One region of the Congregibacter litoralis KT71 genome, then DNA from elsewhere that is predicted to be linked to it. Evidence: predicted binding sites of a transcription regulator. Region 1 holds the regulator's gene; the other holds the start of a gene.
What was found. The regulator sigma-54, encoded in region 1, starts transcription at its own class of promoters, with help from an activator protein. The targets are predictions, from matches to a motif close to TGGCACANNNNTTGCNNT.
Positions count from the first base shown of each region.

Region 1 (4,340 bases):
TCTACATGATCGTGGGCATCGTGGCCTCGGACGGCGGTGACATTCTGATTGACGATGAAAGTATTACCGCCCTGCCCATGCACGAGCGGGCCCGCCGCGGTATCGGTTACCTGCCTCAGGAAGCCTCCATCTTCCGCCGCATGAGCGTTGGCGACAATATCCTCTCTATTCTGGAAACCCGCAAAGACCTGAGCCGTGCGGAGCGCCGGACGCGCCGCGACGAGCTCCTTGAGGAGTTTCATGTCGGCCATCTCCGGGACAGCCTTGGTCAGGCACTTTCCGGCGGCGAACGCCGTCGCGTAGAGATTGCCCGGGCTCTGGCCATGGAGCCCAAGTTCATTCTCCTGGATGAACCCTTTGCCGGCGTGGACCCCATCTCTGTGGGCGACATCAAGAACATCATCCGCCACCTCCAGACCCGGGGCATCGGTGTTCTGATTACGGACCACAATGTGCGGGAAACACTGGATATCTGCGAAACCGCATTTATTGTGGGCGAGGGCCACATCATTGCCCAGGGCAGCCCTCAGGACGTTCTAGAAAACGCCAAGGTGCGCAAGACCTATCTCGGCGAGAATTTTCGCCTCTAGCTGCCCGGTGCGCTATGCCGCTGGGCGTTACCCATCCGGCTACCCTCCACTGCCCTCCACTGCCCTCCACTGCCCTCCACTGCCCTCCACTGCCCTCCACTGCCCTCAAGCAATCTGCACTATTCTTCCACCACGTTTCATTATTTTTCATTACCATAATGCAATAAGCGAGCCAAGGCGTTGCACGGACCTCGGTGCAGGCCTACACTCAGGTCTATTGGACAGCAATGCACTGTCTCACCGTGGGGATGCGCGCGGGCCCGAATCGGGTCAGAGCGCGCGTAAGAGCGCACCCAGATGGCACAAGACCATCGGTGCGTAGCGCAATAGGGCAGGACTGACGCGCTATGAAGCAGGGACTACATCTCAAGCTCGGTCACCAGCTGACGATGACACCGCAGTTGCAGCAGGCTATTCGGCTGTTGCAACTGAGCACCCTCGATTTACAGCAGGAAATCGAACAGGCGCTGCAGGAAAACCCCATGCTCGAGGTGGAAGAGGAGCAAGCCGATACCCCGGAAAAACCCGACCGCGAAGACTCCGGCAATCACGAAGGCCCCATGGACAACCCTGAACGGAGCGCCAACGTCGACGAAGCCTCCGCCGAGGGAGAATTCGAGGCGAACATGCCCGAAGACCTGCCCGTGGATACGCAGTGGGAGGACATCCTTCCCTCGAGCGCACCTCCCCCATCCGAAGGTGCCGGTGAGGACTTTGACTTCGACAGCCGCAACCGGGGCAGCGAGAGTCTGCAGGATCACTTGCGGTGGCAGCTCAATCTCACCCGCCTGTCCGACAGTGACCGCATCGTGGCCCTGGCCATCATCGATGCCACGGATGCCAACGGCAGGTTCAATAGCAGCGTCGAAGATCTTCTTGAACTTTTCCCGCCGGAACTTGAGATCGAAAAAGAGGAGGTCACCGCCGTCCTCCACGCCCTCCAGCAGTTTGAGCCCGTGGGAGTGTTCGCCCGGGACCTGCAGGAATGCCTGCAGTTGCAGCTCAAACAGCTCGATCCCCAGACACCCTGGCTGGATCAGGCAAAGATTTTGATCAACCGTCACATCAATCAACTGAGCAGCGGCGACTACGCACAGATCATGCGCCGTATGAAACTTTCGGAAGATGATCTTCGCGGCGTCCTGACTCTCGTGCGCTCCCTGGACCCTCTGCCCGGCAAGCAGTTTGGGGACGACGATACGGAGTACATCGTTCCCGATGTCTATGTCAGCCGCAAGGAGGGCCGCTGGGTGGTAGAGCTGAACCCCGACACCGCGCCGCGACTGCGGATCAACGACTACTACGCCGGCATGATCAAGCGCGCCGACAACAGCGCTGATAACAGCTACCTTCGGGACAATCTTCAGGAGGCCAAATGGTTTCTGAAAAGTCTCCAGAGTCGAAACGAAACCATGATGAAGGTGTCTACAGAAATAGTGAGGCGCCAGCGGAACTTCCTGGAGTACGGGGAAGAGGCCATGAAGCCCCTGGTATTGCACGACATCGCGGAGGCCGTGGAAATGCATGAATCGACCATATCCCGTGTAACGACGCGTAAATATATGCACACGCCGCGGGGCATCTTTGAACTCAAATACTTTTTTTCCAGTCATGTGGCCACCACCAGTGGTGGCGCCTGCTCCTCCACGGCCATTCGTGCTCTCATCCGAAAACTCGTGGCCGCGGAAAATCCCCGCAAACCGCTCTCCGACAGCAAGCTTGCGGAACTACTCGAGGGTCAGGGCATTCAGGTCGCCCGGCGGACCATCGCCAAGTACCGGGATAGCCTCACCATTCCACCGTCCAACGAGCGCAAGCGGCTTGTATAAACATGGCGGTAGCCCCTGCGCGCTGCGGCGTGACGCTCGCCAAGCCGTATAAAGATCGATTCAAGGAAAGATCCAACGACAGAAAGACAAGAACGTTGCAAAACACCCAGCGGAAAGAAAGAAAAAGGAGAAGCGCATGCAAATAGTAATCAGCGGACACCACGTCGAAGTCACCGATGCCCTGCGGGAGTACGTAGAAGCAAAGTTCGAACGTTTGCAGCGGCACTACAGTCAGATCAGCAAGTCCGAGGTGACACTCATCGTGGAGAAAATGGTACAGACAGCAGAGGCCACGGTGCATATCGCCGGCAAGGATCTGTTTGCCTCCGCTGACTCGGAAGATATGTATGCCGCCATTGATGCCCTTGTGGACAAGCTTGATCGACAGCTGATCAAGCACAAGGAAAAGAACCGACCCCACTAAACGCCAGGGAGCTTTTTGAATTACCCATGTCAGCAATCCCGACCATGAGCCCGGAAACACCCCACGCCGCCAACAGCGTCAGCGATCTGCTCACGCCGGCACGCAGCCTGTGCCGCATACCCGGGGGCAGCAAGAAGCACCTCTTTGACCTGGTTGCGGAGGTACTGGGGAGTGACCGGGATGAGTTCCACCCGGATGAGCTGGTCGCCGGCATGCTGGCACGGGAAAAACTGGGAAGCACCGCTCTGGGCAATGGCATCGCGATACCTCACTGCCGTCTCAGGGACTGTGAGACGCCCTGCGGCGTGCTCCTGACCCTGTCCAGCGGTGCGGACTTTGATGCGCCGGATGATGAAGATGTGGATCTTCTCTTTGCCCTGGTGGTACCCAGCGAGGCGACCCAGGAGCATTTAAACCTTCTCGCAGATCTGGCGCGGCTTTTCTCCCAGGCGGACTTCCGGGAGGCCCTTCGCCACTGCGGCAGCAACGAAGAGCTGTTTAACACGGCGACAAACTGGACCGCAGGCAGCGCCTAGTGGACCTGATCATCATCAGTGGTCGTTCGGGATCCGGGAAGAGTACCGCCCTGCACCAGCTGGAGGACGAGGGTTTTTACGCCATCGACAACCTCCCCGCTTCCCTCCTCCCCGCCCTTGTGCGGGAGACGGGACCGGGCCTCCCGGAACAGTTTCGGGGCATTGCCGTGTGCATTGACGCGCGCAACGCTTTTCGTGACCTTCAGGGCTTTAATGCTGCCCTGGCCTCCCTGCCGGAGTCGGTGCAGCCGCGGATTCTTTATCTGGACGCCGATGAAGCCACCCTGATCAAGCGTTTCAGCGAGACCCGGCGACGCCACCCCCTGACCAACCAGAAACTACCGTTGGCCGAGGCCATACGCTATGAAAGTGAACTTCTGGAACCTTTGGCCGCGCAGGCAACCCTCACCCTCGATACCCGGACCATGACCATCTATGAGCTTCGGGATGCCATCCGCCAGAGACTGGTGGGCTCCGAAGCAGAGGAGATGGCCATCCTCTTTCAGTCCTTTGGTTTCAAGCGGGGCGTACCCGGCGATGCGGACCTGATTTTTGATCTACGACTGCTTCCAAACCCTCACTGGTCAACCGAGCTGCGCCGGAAAACCGGCGAAGATCCTGACGTTGTCGCCTACCTTGAGGACCACGATATTACCGGGCAGCTGTTTCAGGATATTGCGGGTTTTATCGAACGCTGGGTGCCCGCCTACCAGAAGAGCAGTCGCAGCTACCTCACCGTCGCTCTGGGCTGCACAGGCGGCCAGCATCGCTCGGTGTATATGGCCAGGCGCCTTTATAACCATTTTCAGGGCCAACTCGCGCAACTTCAGCTTCGCCATCGGGAGCTCCAGTAGGCAGCGCCATGATCGAGAGCGAGCTCAATATCATCAATAAGCTGGGGCTTCACGCCCGCGCCGCTGCCAAATTTGTCAGCTGTGCCAGCCGCTTTGGAAGCAGGATT
Region 1 is NZ_CM002299.1:3,331,760-3,336,099, forward strand. It holds gene lptB (LPS export ABC transporter ATP-binding protein) at 1-590, shown strand, start outside; gene KT71_RS15195 (RNA polymerase factor sigma-54) at 938-2,419, shown strand; gene hpf (ribosome hibernation-promoting factor, HPF/YfiA family) at 2,556-2,843, shown strand; gene KT71_RS15205 (PTS sugar transporter subunit IIA) at 2,870-3,379, shown strand; gene rapZ (RNase adapter RapZ) at 3,379-4,233, shown strand; gene KT71_RS15215 (HPr family phosphocarrier protein) at 4,242-4,340, shown strand, end outside.

Region 2 (4,340 bases), 530 kb from region 1:
CCACGTTGCGGCGAGGCTCCCCACTGGTTTGCCACAACCAGCGAGCACGGTTTCGTTTGCGAGCGCCCGAGGTGTTTACCGAAGCGTTGAGAACCTTGGCCCGGTAGGTGATGGTTATTGTTTCATCGACGCTATTGTCGCTGTTGCTATTGGTGATGTTGCCAAAGCCACTGTCATTGTTGCCGGGACCGAATACCAGGCGTCGATCCTCCGCGGTGGCGCCGCCACCCTGGCTGTTAAAACCGGCATTCCCGAGCACATCGGCGAAGGAGCCCTCGGAGGTGCTGATATCGGCGCTACTGGGCGTGACGGAGACAACATCGGCGAAGGCCATACCATTGGGCAGCAAATCCTCAACCCGCACGCTGCTCGAGGTGCCCTCGGGCACGGTGACGACAAGCTCATAGGTCACCAACTCACCGATGTGGGCCTCGCGGGCGCCACTGCTGTATCCCGGCGCAATATCAGTCACAACTTTGGTCAGAGATGGAACGTTGATGGCCGCGCTGGCGGATTCTTCGATGCGGGTAAACGGTGTTGATGGATCCGGCGTGGATGTCCAGGTGACGCCGGCCGTGTTAACGATGGTTTGGGCAGGCTCTACCGCGCTCCCGAGCTCACAGCGCAGGGTAAGAAGCGCTGTATCAGCGCCAAAGGGAGCACCCTCACTGCCATCATTCTCTGCCAGCCGGTTATCCAGCACGATCCCCGACGCAAGGGTTCCCGTGAAGCTCAGAGGCGTGCCGTTACCGTTCTCAATATCGCCGGGGGAGGGTTCGTTGCAGCTCAGGTCTGCCACTCCAGGGTCATCAATAGTGACGGTATAGGCTGGTGTGGAACCGGTGTTTTCAACGGTGACGAGGTATGTGATTTCATCAAAGGCATCGACACCGTTCACGTCGCTGTTGGCAAGTGCCGTCGAAGGATTACCCGGAGGCGCAGGGATAATCGTGGCGTTTGGGTTTGCCGCTGCAATGACGCCTTTGGTAATGGTTAGTGAGGGCGCGCCTACGGTAAGGCCGGCGGCCTTCAGTTCGGTGATGGTTCGACCGTCGGTGGTGTCGTAGCTGGTTTGCAACAGGTTGGTGAGAAAGAGGGAGTCGGCAAAGGGCGTGCCGACTACCCGCGCCGTCAAGCGAACCCGCAGACTGGTGGCGATGACAGTGGCGACATCGCCAAATTCCATGCGTATGGAGTTGTTGCTGGTGTCAGTGGTGATCGTGGGTGACAAGGCAGAAAAAGGTGTCAGGACCTGGATATCGGTCGCTGGGTTGAAATCCGCAACGTCAAACACCGGACGGGGTAAAAAATCGACGAAAACAACATTAGCGGTGTTGCCTGCGGGAATGCTTAAAGTTAATTCGAAGACAACGGCTTCCCCGGGCTCCACGGCGCTGGGGAGGGGGTTGGGCGAGAAAATTGTTTTACTCGGCACATTGGGCTCTACCGGTGCGGTGATTGCTGAACCGTCAGAGCCGCCGCCGCCGGCAGTGAGTCCGTAATCCAGAGTGACGTCGTTGTCGAAGCCATCCGATGCGAGTACGGGGCTGCCGTCGGAGTAGTTGTTGAGAATGGTCGCTTCGAACGTGAGCGACCCTCTGGCCCCATTGTTTATCGGACCACCGACCGCCGCGGTGACGTCCCACAGCAGATCGGTTTCACCGGGTGCCCCTCCCGGCATTGCGGTAGCTGTAATCGGCACGACGCTAGTGTCGATAACCAGGGCCACGGTGCCGTCAAAGCTCAGGCCATCCGCGAGGGTGTCCGTCAGGGTGATGGTGCTTGCGCCCGCACCGGGCGTATCGGGGTAGTCCGTTATCTGAAAATTGAATGCATAGGTCAGAACGCCGCCGGGGAGGCCGGTGCCCGATACGGACTTCTGCACGGCAACGTTCTTTGCAGTTACCGTGCTGCTGGCAGTGTCGCTGTCGGCGACCCCTAAATACTCGTAGCTGAAATCGACCGTGTTGGTGATGGCCAGTTCGTCGTTTGCCAATGTCTCATCGAGAACGTCGGTGATGTACACCGGCACGGTGACGGTCACGTCGCTGGTACTCGTGGCGCCGAGCACGGCGGTGCAGTTCACGGTTATTGTCGCCCCCGGTAGGGGAGGATTCAGGGGGTCGTAGGGAGCGGCTACGGCGCAGCCGGTACCGAGGGGCGCGCTGATAGTGACGGGGCCTGCCCACTGGATTTCCGGCGGAAGACTGTCCGTAAGGACGACATTATCAAGGGACACACCATCTGATATGTCGACGGTCCAGGTATAGCTGAACTCGTTGCTGGGCCCCGGAGGGCGTTCACTCTCCAGGGCACTGTTGCCTTTAGTGACGCGCGCGAGGGTGGGTGTGACCTCTGAGTCGAAGAGGGCTCCCTCAATGGGACCATTGGTGCCGGTGGTGGTGTCTCCAAATTCAAAGCCCGGCGTGATATCAAAGGGTTTATCAACACCGATATCCGAGCCCGGGTCCAGGGTTGCGCACAGGGTCATGACCAGGCCCGGCTGACCCTGATCCACAGAACCCACAGGATAGCGAACAATCCATGCCATGCCGCCGGGATTACCCGTGATAGTCGCGCCGGTGATAGGGTCGAGCAAGGTGCCGCTGGCATCGAAGGTGCCTATTTGCGTCAGCTGCGGGGCGATGTCGACGAAATCCGCAGAGAGCCCCGAGATGCCCTCATCAATGACCAGTTTCAGATAGGGGCCGAAGCCGGTGGTGCTATCACTGTTAGTGAAATTAACATCGGCGCAAAACGACTCGCCCAGCAAGGGTTGGGTAGGCAATCCCTGAACGGCGATGGTGGGAATCTGAGCGCTGGCATGGAGTGCAGAAAAACCCAGCAAAAGGGCGATGCAAACTTGAGCAAGGACCGTATGTGAAATACGAGGGGCTTTGAAACGTTTCAATTTAAGTACTCAAGAGTCCGGGGTTTTGCTTTTTTATGCTTTTCAAAGGCCTGAATTTTAACAGCAAATCACGTGCCAGATGTGTGATGAACTCCACAATTGGACGCGACTCTGCCATAGTCGAAGTCGTCCTTAAAAGTGAGTAGAGGCGCCCTATTCCTACCCGGTCCAAAATCCCCCTCCCGCACCTATTGTTGGTGTTGCTGATGTTTGCGGCTCTGCCTGCAAGGTCTGAGACATCCGACAGTGATGAGGTGCAGAGACAGACCGCTGTTTCGCCGGCGGAGGCACCAGCGGACGCTCCTCAGTTGAAGGAGTCCTCTGTCGCCCCGCAGGAGGAAGGAGAGGAAAAGCACTGGGTCGACAGCAGCCACGAATACGCCACCAATCGCGCCCAGGACCTGGTCCAATGGATGGATGATTTCTTTGGCGCCCCCGTGCGCGACGCCGAGCGCGCCGACTCCTTTGTGCGCGCCATATTTCTCGATGACTGGGACCAGCGCGATGGACACGATCTGAAGGTTCGCCTGCGGGGCCAGGTGGATCTACCAAAAATATCCGAACGTATCGACCTGGTTTTTTCCGGTGAAGAGTCTGAGCAAACCCTGACGGAGGAAGAGCGCGCCCAGGAAAACGACGTGGGCGTGCGGTTTAACTTCAGGGATAGTCGGCGCACCCGCCTGGATGCGACCTTATCCGTTAGGTCCGGTCCTGCGCTTCTGCCCGGCGTGCGTTTTCGCTATCAGCAACCCCTGACCGATAACAGCTGGGCGCGAGTTACCCAGCGACTCCAGTACCACACGGAGGACGGATATCGCTCCCTGACGAATTTTGAGGCCAACCGCATCCTGGACGACAAAAGCCTCATCCGCTGGGGGGGGGAGGGTGCGCTATCGTGAAGAAAAAGAGTTCTGGGACTACAACACGGGGCTCACCTACCGCCGTTGGCTGGATGACCACGAAAATTTCCCAGTGCCATCGAGTACTTCGTAACCGTGAGCGGTCGGGACCAGCCGGAGAACTACGAGACCAGCTACCGCCTGGGTTTCCTGTATCGAAAACAGTTTTTTCGGGAGTTTCTCTATTACGAAATAGAGCCCAGCTACAACTGGCGTCGGGATCTTTACGAAGAGAAGCGCGAGGGTGTGCTGGGCGTTGTGTTCCGCCTGGAGGTGATGCTCGACCGTGAACTGGTGGGCGGTCGATAAACCCCTCAGCTTTTTTGTCGGTCTTTTACGTAGCGCTCCCGCGCCTCCTGACACTCCGGGTCCATGAGGCCCGCGAGCAAACTGTCGGCGTCGGACCAGGAGCGCCCCAGGCCCACCTGATTGGCGGTAACCGCATCGACATGACGCTTTGTTGCCTGCACGGGGAAGGCGGGACGGCTGTTGATTGCAGCAGCGAGGTCATCGACGGCCTTGTCCAGTTC
Region 2 is NZ_CM002299.1:3,860,961-3,865,300, reverse strand. It holds gene KT71_RS17535 (DUF11 domain-containing protein) at 1-2,911, opposite strand, end outside; gene KT71_RS17530 (hypothetical protein) at 3,118-3,810, shown strand; gene KT71_RS17525 (hypothetical protein) at 3,907-4,119, shown strand; gene KT71_RS17520 (enoyl-CoA hydratase/isomerase family protein) at 4,125-4,340, opposite strand, start outside.
Region 2: a site for sigma-54 is predicted at 2,972-2,989, ahead of KT71_RS17535 (DUF11 domain-containing protein). Genes of this name have one in related genera too.